Variovorax paradoxus: one gene and its partner. The protein of the gene in region 1 binds, or shares a complex with, the protein of each later gene. Links are inferred from orthologs where the notes say so. Each region holds a gene or a part of one and is shown on either strand. Other genes may lie near its edges.

The links. The genes of interacting proteins can lie anywhere in the genome.
Region 2: the proteins of dnaN (region 1) and dinB are in contact, whole or in part, in a solved structure (PDB 1OK7), measured with the Escherichia coli proteins. The link is inferred for Variovorax paradoxus from one-to-one orthologs.

What each region holds. Positions count from the first base shown.
Region 1 is NZ_CP123990.1:178,931-185,697, forward strand. The notes cover bases 1-2,828. They hold dnaN (DNA polymerase III subunit beta), read left to right. Parts: upstream 1-775; coding sequence 776-1,882; downstream 1,883-2,828. Other genes in these bases: dnaA (chromosomal replication initiator protein DnaA), read left to right, coding at 1-686; gyrB (DNA topoisomerase (ATP-hydrolyzing) subunit B), read left to right, coding at 2,017-2,828. Also shown: more of gyrB, read left to right, coding at 2,829-4,641; QHG62_RS00835 (alpha/beta fold hydrolase), read right to left, coding at 4,881-5,852; QHG62_RS00840 (hypothetical protein), read right to left, coding at 6,172-6,438; QHG62_RS00845 (hypothetical protein), read left to right, coding at 6,735-6,767. UniProt on the Escherichia coli protein: Confers DNA tethering and processivity to DNA polymerases and other proteins. Acts as a clamp, forming a ring around DNA (a reaction catalyzed by the clamp-loading complex) which diffuses in an ATP-independent manner freely and bidirectionally along dsDNA.
Region 2 is NZ_CP123990.1:788,691-795,566, reverse strand. Bases 2,047-4,983 are described here. They hold dinB (DNA polymerase IV), read left to right. Parts: upstream 2,047-2,859; coding sequence 2,860-4,107; downstream 4,108-4,983. Other genes in these bases: QHG62_RS03740 (purine-nucleoside phosphorylase), read right to left, coding at 4,812-4,983; QHG62_RS03745 (TIGR02117 family protein), read left to right, coding at 4,113-4,805; QHG62_RS03755 (RNase A-like domain-containing protein), read right to left, coding at 2,047-2,738. Outside these bases: QHG62_RS03770 (putative glycolipid-binding domain-containing protein), read right to left, coding at 1-493; QHG62_RS03765 (YiiX family permuted papain-like enzyme), read left to right, coding at 552-1,175; QHG62_RS03760 (hypothetical protein), read left to right, coding at 1,263-1,886; more of QHG62_RS03755, read right to left, coding at 1,899-2,046; more of QHG62_RS03740, read right to left, coding at 4,984-5,876; QHG62_RS03735 (DNA topoisomerase IB), read left to right, coding at 5,999-6,876. UniProt on the Escherichia coli protein: Poorly processive, error-prone DNA polymerase involved in translesion repair and untargeted mutagenesis. Copies undamaged DNA at stalled replication forks, which arise in vivo from mismatched or misaligned primer ends.

The sequences.
Region 1 (6,767 bases):
TCGCCAACAAGGACCGCACGCAGGAAGAATTCTTCAATGCGTTCGAGGCCCTGCTGGCCAAGAAGTCGCACATCGTGATGACCAGCGACACCTATCCCAAGGGCCTGGCCGACATCCACGAGCGCCTGGTTTCGCGTTTCGATTCGGGCCTGACGGTCGCCATAGAGCCGCCCGAGCTCGAAATGCGCGTGGCCATCCTGATCAACAAGGCGCGCGCCGAATCGGCCGAAATGCCGGAAGAAGTCGCCTTCTTCGTTGCCAAGAACGTGCGCTCCAACGTGCGCGAGCTCGAAGGCGCGCTGCGCAAGATCCTGGCTTACTCGCGCTTCAACCAGAAAGAAATCTCGATCGCCCTGGCGCGCGAGGCGCTGCGCGACTTGCTGTCGATCCAGAATCGGCAGATCTCGGTCGAAAATATCCAGAAGACGGTGGCCGACTACTACAAGATCAAGGTCGCCGACATGTACAGCAAGAAGCGCCCGGCCAGCATTGCGCGGCCGCGGCAGATCGCGATGTACCTGGCCAAGGAACTCACCCAGAAGAGCCTGCCGGAAATCGGCGAGCTGTTCGGTGGGCGCGATCACACGACGGTGCTGCATGCGGTGCGCAAGATCTCGGGCGAGCGCCAGCAGCTCACCGAACTGAACCAGCAACTCCACGTGCTCGAACAAACGCTCAAGGGCTGACCCCGGATGTCATCAAGAAAGCCACCCGCAACAGCGGAGAATGGCGTCTTACAAGCGGATTCAAAGAGATAAGAGAAGAGGAAGAAGACATGATCGTTTTGAAGGCAACCCAAGACAAAGTCCTCGCCGCGCTGCAATCGGTGGCGGGCATCGTGGAACGGCGCCATACCCTGCCTATCCTGGCCAACGTGCTGATTCGCAAGACCGGCGGCCAGCTGCAGCTCACAACCAGCGACCTCGAGATCCAGATCCGCACCACGGCCGAGCTTGGCGGCGACGAAGGCAACTTCACCACCACCATCGGCGCGCGCAAGCTCATCGACATCCTGCGCACCATGCCGGCCGACCAGACCGTGAGCCTCGAATCGAGCGCGAGCAAGCTGGTGCTCAAGGGCGGCAAGAGCCGCTTCACGCTGCAGTCGCTGCCGGCCGAAGACTTTCCGCTGGTGCAAGAGGCCGCCAATTTCGGCCCCGTGTTCAGCGTGCCGCAAAAGACGCTGAAGGACCTGCTCTCGCAAGTCTCCTTTGCCATGGCCGTGCACGACATCCGCTACTACCTCAACGGCATCCTGTTCGTGGCCGAAGGCAAGCAGCTGAGCCTGGTGGCCACCGACGGCCACCGCCTGGCGTTTTCGTCGGCCACGCTCGACGTCGAAGTGCCGCGCCAGGAAGTGATTCTTCCGCGCAAGACCGTGCTCGAAATGCAGCGCCTGCTGTCTGACGCCGAAGGCGCCATCGAGATGCAGTTTGCGAACAACCAGGCCAAGTTCAGCTTTGGCGGCATGGAGTTCGTTACCAAGCTGGTCGAGGGCAAGTTCCCCGACTACAACCGCGTGATTCCCAAGAACCACAAGAACAGCGTCACGCTCGGCCGCGCCCCTTTGCTGGCCAGCCTGCAGCGCACCGCCATTCTGACCAGCGAAAAGTTCAAGGGCGTGCGCCTGAACATCGAGCCCGGCACGCTGCGCATTGCATCGAACAACGCCGAGCAGGAAGAAGCACAGGACGAGCTCGACATCGACTACGGCGGCGACGCCATCGAGATCGGCTTCAACGTAACCTACCTGATCGACGCCCTCGCCAATATGGGCCAGGACATGGTCAAGCTGGACCTGGCCGACTCCAACAGTTCCGCCCTTTTGACCATCCCCGAGAACGCATCCTTCAAATATGTCGTGATGCCGATGCGGATCTAGAAGACAGAAAACACAGCGCCTTGCGCAGACAGCCCGCGGCCCTCCGCGGGTTTGCGCTTTCAAGAGGCAGGAAAAGCAGGCCGCCAAGGCCCGAAAAATCCCGTGAATGCCGTGAGAGATAGAGGAATATCCGAATGAGTGCAGAAGAAAACAAGCCCGAAGTGCCCCACACCGAACCGGTCTACACGCCCGAGATCGAGAGTGCGGTGCCGATCGAGATCACGCCCGCCGACACCAGCTACGGCGAAGGCTCGATCACGATCCTCGAAGGGCTCGAGGCGGTGCGCAAGCGCCCCGGCATGTACATCGGCGACACCTCCGACGGCACGGGTCTGCACCACCTGGTGTTCGAAGTGGTCGACAACTCCATCGACGAAGCGCTGGCCGGCCACTGCGACGACATCGTCGTGACCATCCATAGCGACAACTCGATTTCCGTCACCGACAACGGCCGCGGCATTCCCACCGGCGTGAAGATGGACGACAAGCACGAGCCCAAGCGCTCGGCTGCCGAAATTGCGCTGACCGAGCTGCACGCCGGCGGCAAGTTCAACCAGAACAGCTACAAGGTGTCGGGCGGCCTGCACGGCGTGGGCGTGAGCTGCGTGAACGCGCTGAGCGTGATGTTGCGCCTGGTAGTGCGCCGCGAGGGCAAGATCCACGAACTCGAATTCAGCCGTGGCTTCGTGCAGAACCGCTTGCTCGAAACCGTGAACGGTTTCGAAGTCTCGCCCATGAAGATCATCGGCGACACGGACAAGCGCGGCACCGAGGTGCACTTTCTGCCCGACACGGAAATCTTCAAGGAGAACAACGATTTCCACTACGAAATCCTCTCCAAGCGCCTGCGCGAGCTGAGCTTTCTGAACAACGGCGTGCGCATCCGCCTGAAGGACGAGCGCACCGGCAAGGAAGACGACTTCTCGGGCGCCGGCGGCGTGCGCGGCTTTGTCGAATTCATCAACAAGGGCAAGACCGTCCTGCATCCGAACTCGTTCTATGCAGCGGGCGAAAAGCCGGCCGACACCTACGGCGGCATTCCCGGCACGCACATCGGCGTTGAAGTGGCCATGCAGTGGAACAGCGGCTACAACGAGCAGGTGCTGTGCTTCACCAACAACATTCCGCAGCGTGACGGCGGCACCCACCTCACGGGCCTGCGTGCCGCGATGACCCGCGTCATCAACAAGTACATCGAAGAAAACGAGCTGGCCAAGAAGGCCAAGGTCGAAGTCACCGGCGACGACATGCGCGAAGGCCTGTGCTGCGTGCTGAGCGTGAAAGTGCCCGAGCCCAAGTTCTCCAGCCAGACCAAGGACAAGCTGGTGTCCAGCGAAGTGCGCGCGCCGGTCGAAGACATCGTCGGACGCCTGCTCACCGATTACCTGCAAGAGCGCCCGAGCGACGCGAAGATCATCTGCGGCAAGATCATCGAGGCCGCCCGCGCCCGCGAAGCCGCGCGCAAGGCCCGCGAAATGACGCGCCGCAAGGGCGTGCTCGACGGCATGGGCCTGCCCGGCAAGCTGGCCGACTGCCAGGAAAAGGACCCGGCGCTGTGCGAGGTCTACCTGGTGGAGGGCGACTCCGCCGGCGGCTCCGCCAAGCAGGGCCGCGACCGTAAGTTCCAGGCCATCCTGCCGCTACGCGGCAAGATTCTGAACGTGGAAAAAGCGCGCTACGAGAAGCTGCTCACCAGCAACGAAATTCTCACCATGATCACGGCGCTGGGCACCGGTATCGGCCGCGCCGGCGCCACCACCGCGGGCGGCGGGGCGGACGACTTCAACGTTGCCAAGCTGCGCTACCACCGCATCATCATCATGACCGACGCCGACGTTGACGGCGCGCACATCCGCACGCTGCTGCTCACGTTCTTCTACCGGCAGATGCCCGAGCTGGTCGAGCGCGGCCACATCTACATTGCCCAGCCGCCGCTCTACAAGGTGAAGGTCGGCAAGGAAGAGCAATACCTGAAGGACGGCCCCGCGCTGGACGCCTTCCTGCTCAAGGTGGCCCTGAAGGACGCGAGCATCGAGACCGGCGGCCCCAACTCGACCACCCTGAGTGGCGACACTCTGGCCGAGCTCGCGCGCAAGCACCAGCTGGCCGAAGCCGTGATTGCGCGCCTGCGCAACTTCATGGACGCCGAAGCGCTACGCGCCATTGCCGACGGCGTGGCGCTCGACCTGGACACCACGCCCGCGGCCGAAGCCTCGGCCGTGGCGCTGCAAGCCAAGCTGCGCGAACTCAACACCACCGGCGTGCCCGCCGAAGTGAGCAGCGAGTTCGACGCCCGCACCGACAAGCCGCTGCTGCGCATCAGCCGCCGCCACCACGGCAACATCAAGAGCAGCGTGCTCACGCAAGACTTCGTGCACGGCGCCGACTACGCTGCGCTCGCCGAAGCCGCCAACACCTTCCGCAACCTGCTGAGCAGCGAGGGCGCCATCGTCCGCCGCGGCGAAGGCGAGCGCGCCAAGGAAGAAAAGGTGGCCGACTTCCGCATCGCGATGAAGTGGCTCATCGGCCAAGCCGAAAACGCCACCTCGCGCCAGCGCTACAAGGGCCTGGGCGAAATGAACCCCGCACAGCTGTGGGAAACCACCATGGACCCGACCGTGCGCCGCCTGCTGCGCGTGCAGATCGACGACGCGATCGAAGCCGACCGCGTGTTCACGATGCTGATGGGCGACGAAGTGGAGCCGCGCCGCGAGTTCATCGAGCAGAACGCGCTGCGGGCTGCGAATATCGACGTGTAGCAAGCACGGCAGCTAAGTCGCCGCCGCGAACAGCTGCTGTAAAAACGATAAAGCGCCCAGCGATGCTGGGCGCTTTTTTTATTCCAAGCCCAACTGTGGCTTGGATTTCTTCGGGACCTCTACCGAGGATTGGGAGCTACTGCCCCTGCCCCCAGAATATCCACCACCACACGCCCATCCGCTTACAGGCAGGCCATCAGGCGCGCCGAGCGCGGCACGCCTGTTCTGGATTCACGGCTTCAAGCCGGGAGACGAGCAATGAAGCTGCGCATGTACCGAATGAACTCTGCCGGCTCTTCCTGAAACGGCCAGTGTCCGCTATTGGCGAAATACTTCAGCGCGGCGCCCGGAATGTTCTTTGCCAGCTTTTCGTCATCGCCAAAACGCCAGATATCACCCGAGCCATAGTTAACCGACGTGGGAACATTGATGGACGACAACCGCGAAACAAAGTTGTAGTCGGCCAGAAGCTGGTTGCCGCGATTGAACGCCGCGCCTGAGTAAATTGTCCTTTGATCGACGTCTGCGATAACCCCGGGCGGCGGGGTTGCATTGTTGTAATACAAAGGCGCGCCGGCGGTCCATTTTTTACGAAGATCCTCATCGCTCGCGACTGGAGCTGTCAGCAATTGGCCCAGGGCTGCTTGCTGGTCAGGCGTTCCGCCGACCGGATTGCGCTGAACGAAAGATGCGGTGTCTGCCGCCGTGCACGACAACACCAGCCCCGAAAGGCGATCAGGAAACCGCAACGCGAAATCTAGCGCAACAAAACCACCGAACGAGTGGCCGACAAGAACGAACTTGTCGATGCCGAGCGCCTTGGTCAATGCGTTGCAATCCGCGCTCATGCGCTCGAGGGTCAGCTCGTCATAGCTGGCCGGGCGGTCCGATTTGCCTTGTCCCAACTGGTCGTAGCAAACGATGCGGGCGTGGTCGGCAAGCGGATCGATGAAAGGGCGGAAGTATTGGTGATCCAGGCCCAGGCCGCCGTGCATGAAGACGATTGGAACCCCCTTGCCGGAGCTCACGTGGTAAAGGTTTTTTCCGTTCACGGAAGCGAACCCCGAAGTCTCGGCTTTGGGAGCAGGCGAAGGAGCGATGGGCCAGACGGCATTGCCGCCCTCGCCACTTCCTCCTCCGCCGCAGCCGGCGAGGGTCAAGACTGAAAAAATGGACCCGGCTGCATTGAAATTACGTCGGCTGATCGTCACCAGAAAACCTCCCCGGAGCGGGCCGACAAACGATATTTGTGGCCGACTCTTGACTGTCTCGGAAAGCCACAAAAAAAGCGGCGCGAAGGGCGTAATAAATTAGCCCTGCGCGAGTCTAGATTCGCTTTGCCGCCGCTTATGTGAACCCGCGATCCGGGGTGTTTTTTTGAGCGAGATCGAGATATCTTTCACGATCCAAGCTCGGGGGAATTGCTGGAAGAAAACGCCTGAACGTCTAATTCAAGTAAATACTTGACATTGATTTAATTCGATGACTGACGCCAGCAAAATTTACCGCGAATTGATGTGACGGTTCCGGTTACGGCATACGCATCGCGCGCCTGCCGCCAATGCCGCCCTGCAACACGCGGGCGACGCGCGCCAGCCCGCCGGTCCCGCTGGCCGCTCGGCCAACCAGTGCGCCGCCTGCAGCGCCCGCCAGCACGCGGCGCACGAGCGACCGGCTGCGCCCGGCCGTCAGCAGCAGCAGAACGCCCGCGCCCAGAACGGCGAGGTGCTCACCCGGAAAGTCCGGCCGCTGGGCGTCCATCTTCTTGACTGCCTCGATCCTGGATCCGATGTTCATTGGAAGCTCCTTTTCTGTACGAACTTCTTCATATCAAGCGAGGCAATGCACCGGTGTAGGCGCCGGTCACGTGCAACGTGCCGAATCGGGCGTACGGCACCGCTCTCAGGGTTTTCACATAGAGGAAGACCAAAAACGGCCGGGCGGCCCGTCATACAGGCGTCACAAGCTATTAAAACAATAGCGTTCAATACTTTCGCGAGGATCGTTCCTCGTAAACGCTATATCTAGCCCGACTCTTGCTAAGCAAAATCCTCGACGGATTCACGTCACCCATGATCGAGGACATCGAAGCAATGAACCTTTTGCGTCTCCGGCAGCCGATGGCT
Region 2 (6,876 bases), 610 kb from region 1 along the record:
CCGCATAGTCGAAGCGCCTGGCCTCATAGGCGTACTGGTTGCTTGCGGTGCGTTCGTAGCGCTGCACCAGCTCGCTCAATACGCCGCCCTCCAGATCGACCCAGGCGGCCGGCGCATCGGCGCCTTCACCCTCTGCAAGATTGAGCCGGCGCAACTGCAGCAGGTTGGTGGCTGGCGTAAAGCCAAGGTCGAGGTCGACGCAATGCGAGAGGTCGGGCACCGCTTCGTCGTTGAGTTTCCAATGCCCGCGCGCATCGCGGGCAATCGACAGATCGACAGCGGCACTGCCGAGCCAGCCGCGCACGGTGCCCCATTGCGCATGCCAGTGCAGGTCGCAGCGCACGCGGTAGTGCAGTTGCGCAATGCGCTGGTCTTCGAGCCGGAATACGGCGGCGCCGTCGAGTTGCCAGGCGGTGGCGTTGCGTTCGAGGCGGCAGGCGTCGTGGCCCGGTGCATCGAGCCTGCGCCACAGGATGGAAGCGACGGTTTGCATGCCGCGGATGATGGCGCGTGCAGGCGCAACAGGCAAGCCTTGTCACAATGCGCCGCACATGAAGAACAACATTCCATCCTGCGCGGCAGCCCTGCTGCTGCCCGCCCTGCTCTGCCTCTCTGCCGCCCCGGTGCATGCCGCGCTGAAAGACGGCGACATCGTCTTTCATACCTCGCGCTCGGCCCAGAGCCTGGCGGTGCAGCGCGCCACCGGTTCGCGCTACAGCCACATGGGCGTGGTGCTGATGCGCGGCGGCAAGCCCTATGTGTTCGAGGCGGTGTCGACAGTGCGCTACACGCCGCTCGCGCAATGGACGGCGCGTGGCGACGGCGGGCACTACGTGGCAAAGCGGCTGCGCAATGCCGGCTCGCTGCTCACGCCCGCCGCGGTGGCCCGCCTGCACGCCGGCTCAGCCGACTACGAAGGCCGCCCCTACGACCTGACTTTCGAATGGTCGGACCAGCGCATCTACTGCTCCGAGCTCGTCTGGAAGCTCTACCAGCGCGCATTGGGCGTGCGCATTGGCGAGCTGCAGAAGATTCGCAGCTTCAAGCTCGACGACCCCGCGGTGCGCGCCAAGATGCGCGAGCGCTACGGCGACAAAGTGCCGATGGATGAACCGGTGATCTCGCCGGTGGCGATGTTCGAATCGCCGCTGCTCACCACGGTGGAGACGCGCTGAGCGCCGGGCAGTCTCGATCAAGCCGCCGGTCGCATCGATGCATGCCGAGCTAACATGGTACGCCCGACCATTCAGAGGAGCGCGCAATTGGAATCCTGGTTCGCCCATGCCAAGCCGATCGACTCGCTGGAGCCCGAGATCGCTTTTCATTTGCACGACGAGTTCCGTCCCGTCTCGGGCGGCCCGGCCGAACCGCTCGCCTCGCCCGGATTTCCGCGCGCCGAACGTTTGCTGGCGCGCACCCGCGAGGTGATGGGGCACGAAGCGGAGCTTGCCGCGTACTACGCACAGGTGGTTGCGGCGGCCCGGCGCCACGCGCTCACACTCGACCAGGTGCGGCATTACTTCTGGCTGGATCTGCAGCTGGACAACGAGGAAGCCGGCGTTCAGCTGTCGTTCCCCTGGTACGACACCTTTGCCACGATGGACCATTTTCTTGCCGCAATCGCCGGCGACGACCAGGGCCTGATCTACGACGACCAGGACCAGGGCTGGGCCGTGGAGGTCTGGGCCCGGAACGGCACGCTCTACATCCGCCAAAGCGACCCCGAGGCCGACGATGATCCCGGCCAGGCCGTGGCGCTGCCCAGGGCGGGCCTGCAGGCCCGCATCGCACCGCTGCGCGAGCGCACCGTGAAGATCGTGGCCCGGCTTGCAAAGGAGCTGGGCGCCGACGTGTGGACCACCGGCGAGGCGCCTTCGTTTCCTTAGCTACCCAAAGCCTCAGATCGGATACGCCGTCAGGATGTAGAACGGCTTGCCGTTGTAGCTTTCCATCTTGAGGATGATCCGCACGCCCGAAAGATCGTTGACGGCCGTGCTGCCGAACTGCACGCCCCGCCCCACCACATAGCCCAGCACATGCTCCAGCTCCGGCGACTTGCTGCCTGCGGCCGCACTGCGTGACCAGGCTTGCACCGCGGCTGCGTTGGCGCGGAGGGTCTCGGTGATTGCGCGTTCCGCCGTGGCAAGGTCGGCAAAAGTAGATACGGCCTTGGGACCCGGCCGCGTTGCGGTTCGCACCCTGGCCAGCAGTTGTGCGTCTGTCTGGCCGACGTGCCGCGCCATGGTGTGTCCGCCGAGCCTCGAGCCGGCGGCGGCTTCATGCTCGGCCAGACGGATGCGGCCGCCGCGCGTCACGGCAATGATGCGGGCGGCTCCTAGCCCCGCGGCCACCACCAGCGGAACGGCCACGTCGACCGCAAGCCCGATGCCGTCGGCCGTTTCGCGCGAGGCCCCCAGCGCCTCGGCCGCCGAGCTGGCGGTGACGGCGGTGGCGGTGCGCTGCGCAGTGCCCGTCCAGACCTGGCGGCCCGAGGTGGCCAGGGTGTCGAAACCGTGCACGCCAAGCACCACGCAGCCGGCCTTGGTCACCATCGTGGGCTCGGGCGCCAGGCAGAGCACGCCGGCGCCCACCAGTTCCACGACGCCGCCCACCAGCCCGACGGTACCCCAGAGCCGGTTGCTCAGGCTCGCGGACTCGGGCACGTCCTGTCCGCCCAGAACGCCGGCCATCTGCACCGGCGTCAGCGCAATGGTCATGCCTTCGACTTCGTCACTCATGCCAGATCCCTTTCCTTGCCATGCTTTTCGATGCCACCGGGCGGCCTAAACCGCAGTCCGCCGCATTCTGGCATGCACATGGCCGCGGGCAGACAGGGCCCGGCCGCGAGACAATCGGCGGGTGAGTTCCACGCCCGTGCCAACGCCCCCCATCCGCCGCATCGCCCACCTCGACATGGACGCCTTCTTCGCGTCCGTCGAGCTGCTTCGCTATCCGCAGCTCAAGGGGCTGCCGGTGGTGATTGGCGGTGGGCGGCGCAGCGTGGACGAAGCGATTCGCCATGTGCCCGAAGGCGGCACGCTGGCCGACATTCCGGTCGACGCTTTTCCGCGCCTGAGGGACTATGTGGGCCGCGGCGTGATCACCACCGCCACCTACCCTGCGCGGCAGTTCGGCGTGGGCTCGGCCATGGGGCTCATGAAGGCGGCAAAGCTGTGCCCGCAGGCGATCATCCTGCCGGTGGATTTCGAGGAAATCCGCAAGTATTCGCGCACCTTCAAGCAGATCATCAGGGAGGTTGCGCCGCTGATGGAAGACCGGGGCGTGGACGAGGTGTACATCGACTTCACCGACGTGCCAGGCGGCCAGCGTGACGGCGGGCGGTCGCTCGCGCGGCTGATCCAGAAAGCGATCCTCGACGCAACCGGCCTTACCTGCTCCATTGGCGTGGCGCCCAACAAGCTCATTGCCAAGATGGCGAGCGAGTTCAACAAGCCCAACGGCATCTCGGTGGTCTACGAGGACGACTTGCAGACCCTCATCTGGCCGCTGCCTTGCCGCAAGGTGAACGGCATCGGGCCCAAGGCGGACGAAAAGCTCAAGCGCTTCGGCATCGAGACGGTGGGCCAGCTCGCGGCACGCGAGCGGGATTGGCTCATCCAGAATTTTGGCAAATCCACGGGCGCGTGGATGCACGAGGTGGCCTGGGGGCGCGACAACCGGCCGGTGGTGACCGAAAGCGAGCCTGTGTCGATGAGCCGCGAAACCACGTTCGACCGCGACCTGCATGCGGTGCGCGACCGCGCCGAGCTCGGCGCCATCTTCACCCACCTGTGCGAAAAGCTGGCCGAAGACCTGCAGCGCAAGGGCTACGTGGGCAAGACCATCGGCATCAAGCTGCGCTATGACGATTTCAAGATTGCCACCCGCGACCAGACCATCGACCGCTACACCGCCGACGGCAAGACCATCCGCCAGGTCGGCGGGCTGTGCCTGAAGCGCGTGCCGCTCGAGCGGCCGCTGCGCCTCCTGGGCGTGCGCGTGGGCGCGCTGGCCAAGGCGGGCAGCCCCGAGGCGATGGCGCCTGCCGGCGCGGGTGCGCCGCGTGCGCCAACCGATGCGGCGGCCACCACCGCGTCGCTCTTCTGAACTTGATGCCGAACCGCTGGCTCCGGCGCGTTGCCCTCGCACTGCTGGTCCTGCCGCTGCTGGCCGCGGTATACGTGGGCACGGCGTGTGCGCTGATGTTCTGGCCCGCCAATGCAACGCCTCGGGGTGAAGCGACCACCGATGCGCCCGAGGTGCAGGCCTGGGTCTTGAGCAACGGCGTGCACACCGACCTGGTGTTTCCGGTTCGCTCGGCAGCTGTCGATTGGGGGCAGATCTTTCCGGTCGCGCACTTCAAAGCGGTGCCGCCCGATGCGGAGTTCATCGCCATCGGCTGGGGCGACCGCGAGTTCTACCTGAACACGCCGACGTGGGGCGACCTGACCGCGTCGCGCGCATTCGGCGCGCTGCGCGGCGGCAACCGTGCGCTGCTGCACGTTACCTATCTGCGCCGCTCCCAGTTGCGGCACAACGCCTTCGAGCTGCCGCTCGCGCAGGCGCAGTACGCGCAGCTCGCAGCCTACGTGCGTGCCGCGCTGCCAGCGGGCCGCGCAACACCGATTGCCGGTGCGCACTATGGCAACGACGACGCCTTCTACGAAGCCGAGGGCGGTTACCACCTCTTCGAGACCTGCAACACCTGGACCGGCCGCGGCCTGCGGCAGGCGGGCGTCACCGCAAGCCGCTGGACGCCCTTCGATTTCAATGTGACGTGGCACCTGCAGCCGGTGCGGCCCTGAACCCGTTCAGGGCTTGGGCACGCCGGCCTGCCATTGCGGCCAGTGGGCCACGATGTGGTCCACCACGCGCGTGCCCACCAGCGCGATGTTCTCCACCGTCTCGGCAAATCCGCCGGCTGTTTCGCCCGGCGCCGGGTCCAGGTGCTGCAGCGTGCTTTCCTTCGGGTTGCCCTGGTCGAAGTTGACCGCGCCGCGCAGGCTCATCACGCGGTCGGTGCCGTGGGTGCGCTTGATCACGAGCGCGATGGCGGCGGCTTCCATTTCGGTGATCACGTAGTCGTCAGCGCCGTAGAGCCTGGCGATGTATTGCGCCTGCTTCGACATGCCGGGGCCGTGAAAGAAGGTGTCGCCGGTCATGTGGGTGCCGGTGCCCACGAAAGGCGCGCGCCGCGCTGCCGCATCGGGGTAGCGCAGGCGGTATTTGCGCGCGCTGTCCGAGTCTTTCAGCGGCGTATCGGACGAGAGCTTCATGGCCCAGCCCACGAGATCTGGGTTGAGCTTGAAGCGGCGGTATTCCTCGTAGCCCTTGCGCGGCATGAAGGTGGGCTCGCCGGGTTTGTTCTCCTCGGGCGCCCAGCGGTGGCCGAGGTCGTAGTCCACGAGCCAGGTTGCCCAGCTCACCTCGCCGATGGTGCCGCGCGCGGGCGGCGTGCCGGCCACGCCGGAAATCACGTAGTAGGCCTGCGAGAAATCGAACTGCGGGTTCAGCAGGATGGCCTGCATCGACGACGAGGAGTTGACCTTGCCCATGCCGAGCACCGCGCCGCACACGCCGTCGGCATTGCAATACACGGGCTGCAATGCGCCGGGCACGGCCATCGGCGCGGCGCCCTTCCAGTAGCGCTCGTACCAGTGCTGGAACTCGCCGGCCCGGTCGCCGGTGTTCTGCCCGATCTCGAACATGGCTGCAACGAAGACCTTCACCTTGATGGGCGCGGCAGTGGCGGCAGGCCGTGCCGTCGGCGCGGTGGAGGAACCGGGCGAAGCACAGGCTGCGACAAGCAGCGCCGCGCCGCAGGCCGAGAGCCAGCGCACGCAAGAGGACGAGAACGGCCGATGGAAGAACATCATTTTCTTTGGGACTCCAGGAAAGAACAAAGCGCCTCCATCGCACCAGCGGCGATTGCGGCGTCCTACAGGCAGCGATTGTCGGCGCAGGCACAAGCGCAGGGTACCTTCATCACGCAAACCTCATGCCGGCCCGCTCCAGATCGACCACACCGCCCCCCAAGCCGTCGCCCACCGCCGCGCCCATTGCCAACGGCCTGGTCTACGTGAACCCCGACATGCCCGGCATCCGGCGCCTGAAGCATGGCGACCACTTCCGCTACCGCGATGCAGGGGGCCGATGGGTGCGCGACGCGGACGAGCTCTCGCGCATCCGCATGCTGGCGATTCCGCCGGCCTATACGCAGGTGTGGATCTGCCCCCTTTCCAACGGCCATCTGCAGGCTACGGGCATCGACGCAAGAGGCCGCAAGCAATACCGCTACCACGCCGACTGGCGGCTCTTCAAGGACGAGACCAAGTTCGAGCGGCTCGAGGCCTTCGGGCTTGCGCTGCCGCGCATCCGCGCACGCGTGACGCGCGATTTGCAGGAGGGCAGCAAGGCGGCGGCCCCGGGGCGCCAGCAGGTGCTGGCCGCGCTGGTGCGCCTGCTCGACACCACGCTGCTGCGCGTGGGCAATGAAGAGTACGCAAGCAGCAACGGCTCCTACGGCCTCACCACGCTGCGCAACCGGCATGCCGCGGTGCAGGGCGCGGCGCTCCGGTTGCGCTTCCGCGGCAAGAGCGGCGTCATGCACGAAGCCCTGCTGGACGATCCGCGCGTGGCGAAGGTGGTGCGCCAGTGCCAGCAACTGCCCGGCCAGGCGCTCTTTCAGTATCAGGACGAGGACGGCGAGCTGCGCAGCGTGTCGTCCACCGACGTGAACGACTACCTGGCCGAAGCCTCGCCCGGCGAGCGCTTTACCGCCAAGGACTTTCGAACCTGGCACGGCACCGTGCAGGCGCTGGAGCTTACGCGGCTGGCCTGCGAACCGGGCCGCACCGCCGCCGACGGCAGCCGCTA